Regions from separate parts of the Priestia aryabhattai genome, predicted to be linked through region 3. Evidence: riboswitches for the same ligand, from Rfam matches in the RefSeq annotation. Region 3 holds a riboswitch; each other region holds the start of a gene.

Region 1 (4,292 bases), on a different contig from region 3:
TATAAATTTATAAAATTTTAAATTTGTTAACGCTTACTACATTGATGTTAAAGATTTTTTCTTTCTATTATATTATTGCTTGCCACAATTAAGTAAGCGTTTACTTTATGCTTTTATTGTAAACAAGTTCACAAAACATTTACACAGGTAAAAGTACCCTTTTAAAAGGAGTTTTATGGTTTTTTCATCTTTACATATAACTCTTTTTACCATAATAAAGATCCTCTTACAATTTATCAAAAAAATGCGTGAGAGGTTTTTTAGATTTGTATATAATAGTAGTAAAGAAAGAGGGGAAAGCATGAGCAATTTACAAACAGAATCACAGCAAGAACTTGAAGAGACGATGGAAACATCAGAACCTAATGTCGCAGCTGAAACAGGGAGAGCTCTTGATCACGTTCCATATTTCGGATACAGCCTTTTGCGCGACGTTTTAATTCCAGAGCTTCTTGGAGACGAAACGAATACGATCTCATACTGGGCAGGAAAACACCTTGCGCGTAAATATCCATTAAATACAATGGATGAAATCATCGCTTTTTTTAAAGCAGCCTCCTGGGGAACACTGACGCTTGCAAAAAAAGATAAATACTCATTAGAGCTTGAATTATCAGGTGATGTAGTCAGCAAAAGATTTCAGCAGGAAACTTGTTCGTTTCATCTTGAGTCAGGATTTGTAGCCGAACAGATTCAGCGGCAAAACAACTGCCTAACAGAAGCCTATTTAACGCCTAAAGAAAAGAACGGAAAAGTGCTGATTTCCGTGCAGTGGGATCGAAAAGATATCTTACCTACCGAAACACGTGCGGAGCGTTATAAAAAGTAAGAAATACTTATATATAAAAGACGTGGAGATACCACGTCTTTTTTCTATTCTTTATACTTGCACTGCTTGCTGCTCTTCTAGTTCAAATGCTACGTGAAGCGTCTCAACAGCTTTTACCATATCAGCATGCGGTACAACTGTAGATACTTTAATTTCAGACGTGCTGACCATCTTCACTTCAATTTTCTCTCCTGCCAGTACTTCAAACATTTCGGCTGCAACACCTGGATTAGAAATCATACCGGATCCGACAATTGATACTTTAGCCAGGCTGCTTTCATGTTCAATACGCGTATATCCTAAAGTAGATTTATACTCTTTTAAGACAGCAAGAGCAGCTTCTACGTCTACGGTTTTAATAGAAAATGAGATGGATAGACGATTATTAGCCGTTACGTTTTGAATAATAATATCCACATTTAACTGTTCTTTTGCTAATGCTGTAAAAATAGTAGAAAGAGTTTGTAACTCGTTGTTTAACCCTTCAATTGTCACCCGTGAAATATTATCTTCAAACGCAATTCCTCTTACGACTAAGTTTTGTTCCATTGAAACTTCCTCCTCAACAATCGTTCCATTCTCGTTTTCTAAGCTTGAGCGTACTTCTAGCGGTACCTGATAATTTTTTGCAAACTCAACAGCACGCGGATGCAGCACCCCTGCTCCCAAATTGGCTAATTCTAACATTTCGTCATATGAAATAGAGTGAAGCTTACGAGCATCTTCTACATAGCGCGGATCTGTCGTAAACACTCCTGTTACATCTGTATAAATATCACATTTTGCAGCTTTTAGTGCCGCGGCAAGAGCTACTGCCGTCGTGTCAGAGCCGCCTCGACCTAATGTTGTAATGCTTCCATCTTCTGAACAGCCTTGGAATCCAGCTACTACTACGATTCGTCCGCTATCTAACTGACGTTGAATACGAGTCGTGTCAATGTGCTGGATTCGTGCATTGCTGTGAACTGCTTCCGTCTGGATGCCAGCTTGCCAACCTGTTAGCGAAGTTGCTTCATACCCTTTGCATTGAAGAGCCATCGTTAACAGTGAAATCGTCACTTGTTCTCCAGTTGTAAGAAGCATATCCATTTCGCGTTTGCTTGGACTGTCCGTAATATCACTTGCTAATTTCACCAGTGCATCTGTGGTTTTGCCCATTGCGGATACAACAACGACTACTTGGTTACCGCGCTCTGCTTCTTGAATAACACGGTTTGCTACATGTTGAATACGTTCAACAGAACCAACAGATGTTCCACCAAATTTTTGAACGATTAATGCCATAATTTTGTTCATTCCTTTTCAATAAATTTGCATATGCAGGATGATGAGAAGCTAAATTTTTTTACTCAGACAATAAAAAAAGCAATGAGATGAGCTCTCATTGCTTAACGAACGAAAATTATAAAACATAACCGTCCACTGCCGTGAGATAGCTCTCCAAGAATCTACATCTTGACAATCCTACGTTTATTCAACGCAGAACCAGCAATCATTACTATGAGGTAATGTTCACTTCGGCAAATTTCCCTTTCCGCATCATTCATAAGGGCTCATACCCTTCCTGATACGTACTGATTAAATTTGCACCTCTATCTTCACTTCATTTGATGAAGTGTCGTATGAAATTAGTTAATAGCTTATCAAACATTTTCTATTATTTCAAGACTATTTTTGCAATGTTTCATAAATTTTTTCAGCGATGTTTTGAGGAACACCTGAATTTCGAATATCTTCAACCGTTGCTTCTTTCAATTTTTTCACGGAACCAAAATGCTTTAACAAAGCTTTTTTACGCTTTTCTCCCACTCCTGGAATGTTGTCCAGAACGGACTGAAAAGCGGACTTAGAGCGCACTTGACGGTGGAAGGTAATCGCAAAGCGGTGAACTTCATCTTGAATTCGCTGAAGCAAATAAAATTCTTGACTATTGCGTTCAAGCGGTATGATTTGAGGAGGCTCACCAATCATCAGATTGGAGGTTCTGTGCTTATCATCTTTGACAAGACCTGCTGTAGGCACTAAAAGTCCCAATTCGTTTTCGAGAACGTCCTGCACCGCAGCTAAATGCCCTTTGCCTCCATCTACGACAATTAAATCTGGAAGCGGAAGACCTTCTTTTAACGCTCTGGAATACCGTCTGCGAACTACTTCTTTCATGGAACTGTAATCATCTGGTCCCTGTACGGTCTTAATTTTATATTTGCGATATTCTTTCTTTTCCGGTTTCCCATCAACAAAAACAATCATCGCAGAAACTGGATCTGTCCCTTGAATATTTGAGTTATCAAATGCTTCAATCCGATAAGGAGCGGCAATTCCAAGCTCTTCTCCTAACCGTTCAACTGCGCCAACCGTGCGCTCTTCATCTCGTTCAATTAAATAGAATTTTTCACCGAGCGCAATTTTTGCATTTTTGCACGCAAGCTCTACTAATTCTTTCTTTTTGCCTCGCTTTGGATGCTGAACCTCTACTTCTACTAATTTCTCAGCTAACTCTGCATCAATCGTTGCTGGAACCATCACTTCTTTTGGCTTAATATTTTTGGCATAAAACTGACCGATAAAAGTTAAGAAATCTTCTTCTGGCTCTTTATAAAAAGGAAACATAGAAACTTCTCGCTCAATTAATTTCCCTTGGCGAATAAAGAAAACTTGAACACACATCCAGCCTTTATCATAAGAGTAGCCAAACACATCTCGATTAACAAAATCATTAAACGTTACTTTTTGCTTTTCCATTGTCGCTTCGATATGAGCAATTTGATCTCGATATTCTTTAGCCCGTTCAAAGTCAAGTTCTTCTGAAGCTTTTAACATTTTTTCGGTTAACTCTGTTTTGACATGCTCATATCCACCATTTAAAAACCGCGTGATATTTTCAATAATTTGTTTGTTTTGCTCTTCTTTTACTTCTTTTACGCAAGGAGCTAGACATTGTCCGATATGGTAATACAAACAAGGCCTGTCTGGCATGGTGGAGCACTTTCTTAATGGATAAATGCGATCAAGAAGCCGCTTTGTTTCATTTGCAGCTTGAACGTTAGGGTAAGGACCGAAGTATTTTCCTTTATCTTTTTTTATTTTTCTTGTAATAACAAGTCGGGGCTGTTTTTCAGCTGTAATCTTAATAAAGGGATAACCCTTATCATCTTTAAGCATGATATTGTATTTTGGATCATGCTTTTTAATTAAATTCATTTCTAAAATAAGCGCTTCTAAATTAGAAGATGTGACGATATATTCAAAATCGACAATGTCGTTTACAAGTCGAAGCGTCTTTCCGTCATGAGATCCGGTAAAGTAGGAGCGTACTCGATTTTTTAATACTTTTGCTTTTCCTACGTAAATGACCGTTCCATATTTATCTTTCATCAAGTAACAGCCGGGCTGATCCGGTAAAATAGCCAGCTTTTCTTTTAAATAATCGTTCATACTTTTCTCCTTCCTCTTCTCTTACTCT
Region 2 (4,292 bases), 210 kb from region 3:
GCAATAGCTGTGATAGAAGGAGCGGCTGCATTTTTCCAGAACAGCTTAATTCCTGCTTTACCGCCAGCAATCCATGCGTATAGCGTAAAGAAACCGAAATAGTAAACGATTGCAATTAATAAGTAAAGAATAAATGCTCTAGCGTACCCTTGTAAGATCTTTGGTCCAAGTTCTCCTACTACAGTAGCAAAATAGCATCCTAAACCAATTGGGGCATAGTACATCACAATTTTAACGACCTTCATCGATACTTCTTGACCCGAAGTCAGAAATTTCGCCATAGGCTGTCCTTTTTTACCAGCCATCGTTGTAGCAATACCGAAAATGACGGCAAAGACAATTAATTGTAAAATATGCTCTTTCGAAAATAAATGAACAAAATCAGGTACAGTAAATGTACTAACAAGCTGATTTAAAAGCGTCATTTTTTCAGCTGTATTTTCACTGTCACCCATTAATTCTTTAATGGCAGAAGTATCTACGTTGTTTAACGGATTGTAAAGGGATGCGCCTAAAAAGCCTAGAACGGCTGAAACAGCAGCAGTGGCGACAAACACAACAGCAATACCTAGCATAATTTTACCAAGACGTTTCATTTCGTTCATGTTTGCAATCGCCGAAGCAACACTAAAAAAGACAAGGGGAACGATAATCATGAACATTAAATTAAGAAACAAATCACCAAAGGGCTTTACGACTGCCACATCGGGCCCGATAGCATATCCTGCTATCCCGCCAATTAAAATAGCGAGAAGCAGAATAAGCGATGATCTGTACGTTTTAAATACACTTAAAATCATAGTTAGATTTCCTCCAAACAACAATAGCTTCTTTACTACGCAAGAACAGCTATCATTTGCTCATTGCATACGTAGTAACGACTGGCTTTACATCTTTCCGCACCAAATCTTCGTATGTTTCTCGCTCTACAGCAAGACGAGCTTCTCCATTTTTTACAAATACAACAGCAGGGCGCGGAATACGGTTGTAATTGCTAGCCATTGAATAGTTGTAGGCACCTGTAGAGGATACTGCTAATAAATCTCCTTGATTAACGCGCGGTAAATCGATATCCCAAATAAGCATATCTCCTGATTCACAGCATTTCCCCGCAATTGATACTGTTTCATCTTTTTTATCCGTCACTCTATTAGCCAAGACAGCTTCATGCTTTGCATCATACAGGGCAGGACGGATATTATCGGTCATACCGCCGTCAATTCCTACGTATTTGCGTACACCTGGAATCTCCTTAGTTGAGCCAATTGTATAAAGCGTTGTACCTGCTTCTCCTACGATGCTTCTTCCAGGCTCAATCCAGACTTCCGGAAGGGTATAATTCTGTTCAGTTAACGTGCGGCTTAGCTTTTCTGTCAGCGCATCTACATAATACTCAACCGGAAGAGGAGAGTCGCTTTCGGTATAACGAATACCAAAACCACCACCTACGTTTAAAACTTTTACTTCAAATTCCATTTTATCACGAATACTGAATAAGAAATCAGTTAAAATATCAATGGCGCGAGAAAAACCATCTACTTCAAAAATTTGCGAACCAATATGACAATGAATGCCTAAAAGATCATAGTAAGGCTTTTCTAATGCAGAACTTACTGCTTTCATAGCTTGGTCATTGGAAAGACCAAATCCAAACTTGGAGTCTTCCTGTCCGGTCATAATATATTCATGTGTATGGGCTTCAATCCCTGGAGTAACACGCAGAAGAATAGCTGCTTGCTGTTTGCGCTCAGCTGCTAAGGCATGTAAAACTTCAAGTTCGGTGAAGTTATCCACAACAAAACAGCCAATATTCGCATCAAGGGCCATTTCAATTTCTTCAATCGTTTTGTTATTTCCATGAAAATGAATGCGTTCAGCTGGATATCCCGCTTCAAGCGCTGTAAATAATTCGCCTCCTGAGACCACATCTAATGACATATCAAGCTTCGTTAAAAGGCTAGCCATTTCCATACAAAGAAATGCTTTCCCTGCATAGGCGATTTGATATGAAAATCCGCTTCTTTGAAAGGCTGAATGGAAGGCCTTGCATTTCGTCTCAATTAATTCTTGATCGTAGATGTATAGGGGAGTGCCGTATTGTTTTTTCAGCTCGACCGTATCGCACTGCCCAATTTCTAAATGATTGCTGTTGTTAATTTTACTTGTTCCATGTAAGTACATAATTCGTATCCCTCCATTTAAATCATTCAACTATAACTTTGAACTTTGATGGTAAGTAGAAAAACACAAAAAAGACCCGTGAAGTGATGTTCACGCGTCTTGGTTTCATAATAATAAAGTATTATTACATTCTAGGCATCAACATCTCTTCAATAGCTCTCCACAAACCAAATGGTTTGTGACAGCTCAGCATTTATTCAATACTGAACCAGTATATGAACACAATGGATGTTTATATACTTCGGCACGAAATCCCTTTTACTTATCTTCACAGACTCCATTAGTCTCCAATAAGTGACTCTTGATTTCATGCACCTCTATTCTCAGAGAGGAAAATTATATTTAAATGTAATTCCTATTATATTTCCTTTTCCGCTGTCTAGTCAATGAAAAGTTAAGGCATAGGAATATCAAAAAAATAAATAAGAAAGCTATGAAGCTTCCAGATAGAATCCAAGCAGCCAGCGCTTTCTTCTGATGAATCACTAAGAGTGAGAACGTGACAATATTGAAGAGAAAAGACCACAGCAGCGACCATCCATAATGATGAGTGATACTGTGATTAACATAAGCAATGAACTCAATCACAGTAAATAAAAGCGCCCATAAAAGAATCCACCACAGGCCGCCGCTTACATGCAGCGGCAACCTTCCTAAAAAAACCGGTATGACAAACGGATAAATAAGTAAAGCTATTCCAAGGGAAACCATTAGGTGATCCGGAAGAAAAAGATGATCAATACCGACAGGATGAAATACCCATACGCGGTAATGAAACAGCAGCACTTCGTAAAGCAATTCCCCGTGATCCAAAACAGCAAAGTAGCATAGTATTCTTGATACCTCCGCCACTTGCCAAATAGTAAACCAAGAATGATGAAAAATAATACAAATGAAGATTGCATACGCTCTCCTTAAAATAATGGTTATTTCTTTTTATTTACATATTATAGTGGTTTTATTCTTTTATCTTTTTATTCAGAACCCATAATAGAAAAGCGGTAAGCACAGCGTTAAAGATGTACTATCACTATTTATGGTTTGCTTCACCCTACTATAATCTCGGTCAAAGAACTTATAACGCTTTTATTTACGATGAAGGGAGCTATATGTCAAAGTCAGCAAGGTCCAAAAATAGGCTAAAAATAGCTTCGCCTAGTATGTGGCTTCTTTTTTTGCTATGCTAAAATTGCATACATATAGCATGAGAATACTAGAAGAATGAAAAGAAAAGGGTGTTTTGGTATGAAAACATACATCGTAGTTGGAGCTGGGATTCTTGGAGCTTCTACAGCATATCATTTAGCAAAAGCAGGAGCAGATGTGACATTGATAGATCGCAAGGATGCTGGTCAAGCTACTGATGCAGCAGCAGGAATTGTTTGTCCATGGCTTTCACAGCGTCGAAATAAAGCATGGTACCGCTTAGCAAAAGGCGGTGCCAGGTACTATCAAACATTAATTCAGCAATTAGAAGAAGATGGAGAAACGGATACGGGATATAAGCGAGTAGGAGCAATTAGCTTGCACACTGATGAACAAAAGCTTGCAAAAATGGAAGAGCGAGCGTATAAGCGTCGGGAAGAAGCCCCCGAAATAGGCGAGATTACACGTTTATCAGCTAAAGAAACACAGGCTTTGTTTCCGGTTCTTTCGGAAGAATACAGTTCAGTTCATATTAGTGGAGCCGCTCGCGTTAACGGAAGAGCTCTTCGAAGCGCACTTGTGAATGCAGCGAAGAAAAACGGTGCAAAAATAATAGAAGGAAACGCAGAACTTCTTTATGAAAATAATCAAGTAACGGGCGTTTCCGTAAATGAACAAACACTTTTAGCAAGTATAACGATTGTGACAGCAGGAGCATGGGCAAATCAATTACTAGAGCCTCTTGGAGTGAAATTTTTAGCCAGCTTTCAAAAAGCGCAAATTGTCCACTTGCATCTTCCTGATTTAGATACAAAAGAGTGGCCTGTTGTGATGCCTCCAAGCGACCAATATATTCTTTCGTTTGAACAAGGTCAAATTGTCATCGGAGCAACACATGAAAACGACACGGGTTATGACTTGAGAGTAACGGCTGGGGGGCTTTATGAAATTTTTTCAAAGGCCTT
Region 3 (4,292 bases):
TCATGAATACACATTTTCAATATCAACATCTAAAAGTTGTCCCGAAAAGGTGGTCTGAAAAAGAACTGCACATTCAACTGAATAGAATCAAACACAATTCTGAACTATCTACTATAGCAGCAGATCCGCTTTTTCATCTGTTAGAATGTACCCATTCAGGCCTTCAAACCAAACAAGAAATTATAGATTACATCCAAACCATTCCTAATCATCAACTTCCATCTTTTGTAACCCATTTAAGCAGGTTAATTCAGCGTATTTACTATATAGAAGCTGCCGATTACTCTAATCGTCCCCTCAAAGGTTATATGCTAGTTATGAAAAACCAACCCGCCTATATATCTCTTCATTTTGCTGATCAACTCAAATAAAAAAAGCTCTCTATTCAAAAGAATAGAGAGCTTTTTTTATTCGTACTTTTTCACTGTTACTTGGCATTCTTTTAAAGGGATAAGTTTCGACTTTTTCGTCCATTTATATCCTAACCAAACAATTAAGAATAAAGGAAGTCCGATATAAGAAACAAGTACACCGTACCAGTCAATCGAGTCACCCATAAACGCCGAATAGTTTTGGCCTAAAATAACAACGGCACATAAAATAAATGCAAAGATAGGGCCAAATGGGAAAAGTTTCGCATGATATGGAAGTTCACTTAAATCATGACCTTGAGCAACAAATGCTCTTCTAAAACGATAGTGGCTAATCGCAATTCCTAACCAAGCAATAAAACCAGACATACCAGAAGCGTTAAGTAACCATGTGTATACCGCTCCGTCTCCAAAAAATGAAGCACCAAATGCAAGTGTACCGACAAGTGCCGTTGCGATTAAAGCATTAACCGGAACGCCTCGTTTATTAACTTTTGCTAAGAACCTTGGTGCTTTTCCATCTTTCGCTAAGTTCCACAGCATACGCGTAGAAGCATACATACCTGAGTTACCAGCAGATAAAACGGCTGTTAAAATAACGGCATTGATAGCTGATGCTGCAAACGCCAGACCTGCTCGTTCGAATATTAGAGTAAACGGACTTACTCGCACGTCATCACTTGCTAATGAATCAGCTGTGTATGGAATAAGCATTCCGATAACAAAAATAGCTAAAATATAAAATAACAAGATGCGCCAGAAGACTTGTTTAACTGCGCGAGGAACCGTTTTTTCCGGATCTTCACTTTCTCCCGCTGCGACTCCAAGCAGCTCTGTTCCTTGGAATGAAAAACCAGCAGCCATAAAAATACCTAGTACAGTAAAGAATCCACCGTGAATGGGTCCATCACCAAGTGTGAAGTTTTTAAAACCTGGTGCTTCATTGTTAAAGATACCAAAAATCATCATAATACCAATAACTAAAAAGATGATAACCGTTACTACTTTAATTAAAGAAAACCAAAATTCAGATTCACCAAATCCCTTTACAGAAAGGTAGTTAAGCCCAAACATAATTAATAAAAAGAGGGCGCTCCATAAAATAGAAGAAGAGTTCGGGAACCAAAATTTCATAATAAGGGCTCCAGCGGATAATTCAGCTGCAATCGTAATAGCCCAGTTATACCAGTAGTTCCAGCCGAGAGCGAAACCAAAGGATGGATCTACAAACCGAGACGCATACGTACTAAACGAACCAGCTTCAGGCATATAAGCTGCGAGCTCCGCCAGGCTGGTCATCAAAAAGTAAACCATTACGCCAATGATAGCGTAAGCTAAAAGTGCTCCCCCAGGTCCTGCTGTGTGAATTGCTCCACCACTTGCTAGGAATAAGCCGGTTCCAATGGCTCCTCCTAATGAAATCATCGTTAAGTGGCGAGATTTCAACCCACGTTTTAATTCTTGCTGCTCTTGCATAGATAAATACTCCTTTCGAATGTACGGAAAGAGACGGAATAACATAAAAAAAGCCCGCAGTATATGTGCGCGCTTTTTAATCTGAAAACCGCGTCAACCTTCCGTGAAGATAGCTCTTCACATCACTCGCATGATGTGACAGTTCTGTTCCTGTTCGGAGACAGTCCCAGCTTAAATCAACCGAGAAGTGATCTAAACTTCGGCAATTTTTCCTTTCAAGCAACATCATCAATGTTCTCTGCATTTCCGTTACTTTACTATTAAAAACTGCGACCTCTACCTCATCGATTAGGATGAGGGTTTTTTATATTCAATTGACATAAAAGAAGTATATCAAATACTAAAACGATTGTCATTATAAAAAATAGATTCAGAAAATAGAAACATCTTTGAAATCTATCGAATCTATTTTGTAACGTATGGTATAATAAATATTGTTCTTATACTACATAAATATCCGAACGTACCACAGGGGGAGCCGCCGTGCTGAGAGTGAACAAATTGTTCAGACCCTTAGAACCTGTTAGTTAACGCTAGCGTAGGAATGTGGGAATAGTAGCATATATTTGCTTACTCCTGTGTAAACCGTTTGATATGAATGATTCAAAAACAGGGGTGAGAAACGTGAATAAAGCATTACCTTTACAAGCTAAAATTGAAATAGCTATTTTTGCAGCATTGGCACTTCTACTTGATCTTTTGCCTTCCCTTAAAATTGCAACGGCTGTGAGTATTTCGTTCTCCATGGTGCCCATTTTTATTATGTGCTTTCGCTGGGGAGTAAAAGGCGGGGCTCTATCTGGTCTATTATGGGGGCTTTTGCAGTTGGCAACAGGAACGGCTTACATTTTAACGGCGCTGCAAACATTTATTGAATATATTGTTGCTTTTGCTTTTATAGGTTTTGGAGGTATTTTTTCACAATCTATTAAAACAAATTTAGCTAACAATAACAGATCAAAAGCTTTTGTTTTAATTGTTTTATCCCTTATTATCGGCAGCTTCGCACGTTATTTCTGGCACTTTATTGCTGGTATTATTTTCTGGGGATCATATGCACCAAAGGGCATGTCCGCTCTGTGGTATTCTTTTTCAATGAACGGTATTTCAATGGTAGGATCACTAATAGCCTGCTTAATCATTCTTTCACTGTTGATTCCATCCGCATCAAGAATGATTGTAACTAAATCGCACTCATAATAAAAAAGACTAAATCTACCAAGATTTAGTCTTTTTTGTCATTTGTCACCTTTGTTTACACAAAAGTGTGTCAGGTTTGATAACATAGTTAGTGAAATATTCAAAAAACTGTTTTATGATAATCACCATATTCAAACGAGATAAGGGATTGATAGTATGCTACAGAAATGGATAACGAGCATAGGTTTAGATATTGGAACAAGCACAACCAAACTGATTGTAAGCAAGCTGTTAATAGCAAATGAACAAAATCAGTTTACGCTGCCAGGCTGTCAAATTATTGATCGTCGCGTAACGTATGCAAGTTCCATCTATACCACACCTATGGTAGACGACGTTGAAATCGATGTTCAAAGATTAACAGTACTACTAGAAAAAGAGTACAAAAAAGCAGGAATCTCCTTAGATCAAGTGGAGGCGGGTGCTGTCATCATCACAGGAGAAACTGCTCGGAAGCAAAATGCAGAAAGTATTGTTCACTATCTAGCCGAACATGCTGGGAATTTTGTTGTTGCAACAGCTGGTGCCGACTTGGAAGGGATATTAGCAGCAAAAGGATCAGGAGCAATCGAACGTTCTGCTGAAACAAATCAAGTAATTGCCAATATTGATGTAGGAGGAGGCACTGCTAACATCGCTTTATGTCAAAACGGAAAAGTGATAGAAACGTTTACACTGCATGTAGGTGGAAGGTTAATTCGTCTGAATTCAGAAGGTTTTGTAACCTACGTCTCGCCTTATTTAACTGAATTTTTAAAAAATAATTCCTTGATGCTACGAGAAGGCGAAAAAGCCACATTTGAACAGCTTTCATCTATCTGTCAATTACTAGCTGAAGAAACCTTGAATTATGTAAGAGCACTTAAAGAAACCTCTTCGCTGCTCGTTTCCCCTCATACAAGATTTTCTATCCAGCCAGAAACAATCATGGTTTCAGGAGGAGTAGGAGCAATGATGAAGAAACAAAAGCCAAAAACAGTGAAGGAAGTGGCCGTACACGGAGATATCGGTCCGTTGCTAGCGTATCATATTCAATCAATATACGTATCTCAAGCCGCTGAAACAACGCGCGCTACTGTAATTGGGGCCGGCATGCAAAATACAGAAGTTAGCGGATCAACCATATACATTGGGTCTAAACGGCTGCCGCTGAAAAATATTCCGATTATGGAGATACCCGTTCAGCAAGAAAAGGAGTGGAATCCGCAGCTGTTTCAAAAAAGAGCTCGAACGGCATGTATGCAT

Evidence for each region. A riboswitch is a leader RNA that binds a small molecule or an ion and turns the genes downstream of it on or off. The one in region 3 is predicted to bind lysine.
Region 1: linked by a shared signal. The riboswitch ahead of M3225_RS05685 (aspartate kinase) and the one ahead of M3225_RS11390 (amino acid permease) in region 3 are both predicted to bind lysine.
Region 2: linked by a shared signal. The riboswitch ahead of lysA (diaminopimelate decarboxylase) and the one ahead of M3225_RS11390 (amino acid permease) in region 3 are both predicted to bind lysine.

What each region holds. Positions count from the first base shown of each region.
Region 1 covers NZ_JAMBOQ010000001.1:1,094,146-1,098,437, forward strand. Annotated here, with positions in the region: gene M3225_RS05680 (YslB family protein) at 302-829, shown strand; gene M3225_RS05685 (aspartate kinase) at 881-2,113, opposite strand; lysine riboswitch at 2,255-2,432, opposite strand; gene uvrC (excinuclease ABC subunit UvrC) at 2,498-4,264, opposite strand.
Region 2 covers NZ_JAMBOQ010000002.1:1,085,510-1,089,801, reverse strand. Annotated here, with positions in the region: gene M3225_RS12545 (dicarboxylate/amino acid:cation symporter) at 1-800, opposite strand, end outside; gene lysA (diaminopimelate decarboxylase) at 853-2,181, opposite strand; lysine riboswitch at 2,327-2,509, opposite strand; gene M3225_RS12535 (hypothetical protein) at 2,524-2,979, opposite strand; gene M3225_RS12530 (NAD(P)/FAD-dependent oxidoreductase) at 3,427-4,292, shown strand, end outside.
Region 3 covers NZ_JAMBOQ010000002.1:875,043-879,334, forward strand. Annotated here, with positions in the region: gene M3225_RS11385 (hypothetical protein) at 3-371, shown strand; gene M3225_RS11390 (amino acid permease) at 408-1,847, opposite strand; lysine riboswitch at 1,950-2,134, opposite strand; TPP riboswitch at 2,309-2,409, shown strand; gene thiT (energy-coupled thiamine transporter ThiT) at 2,442-3,047, shown strand; gene M3225_RS11400 (ethanolamine ammonia-lyase reactivating factor EutA) at 3,204-4,292, shown strand, end outside.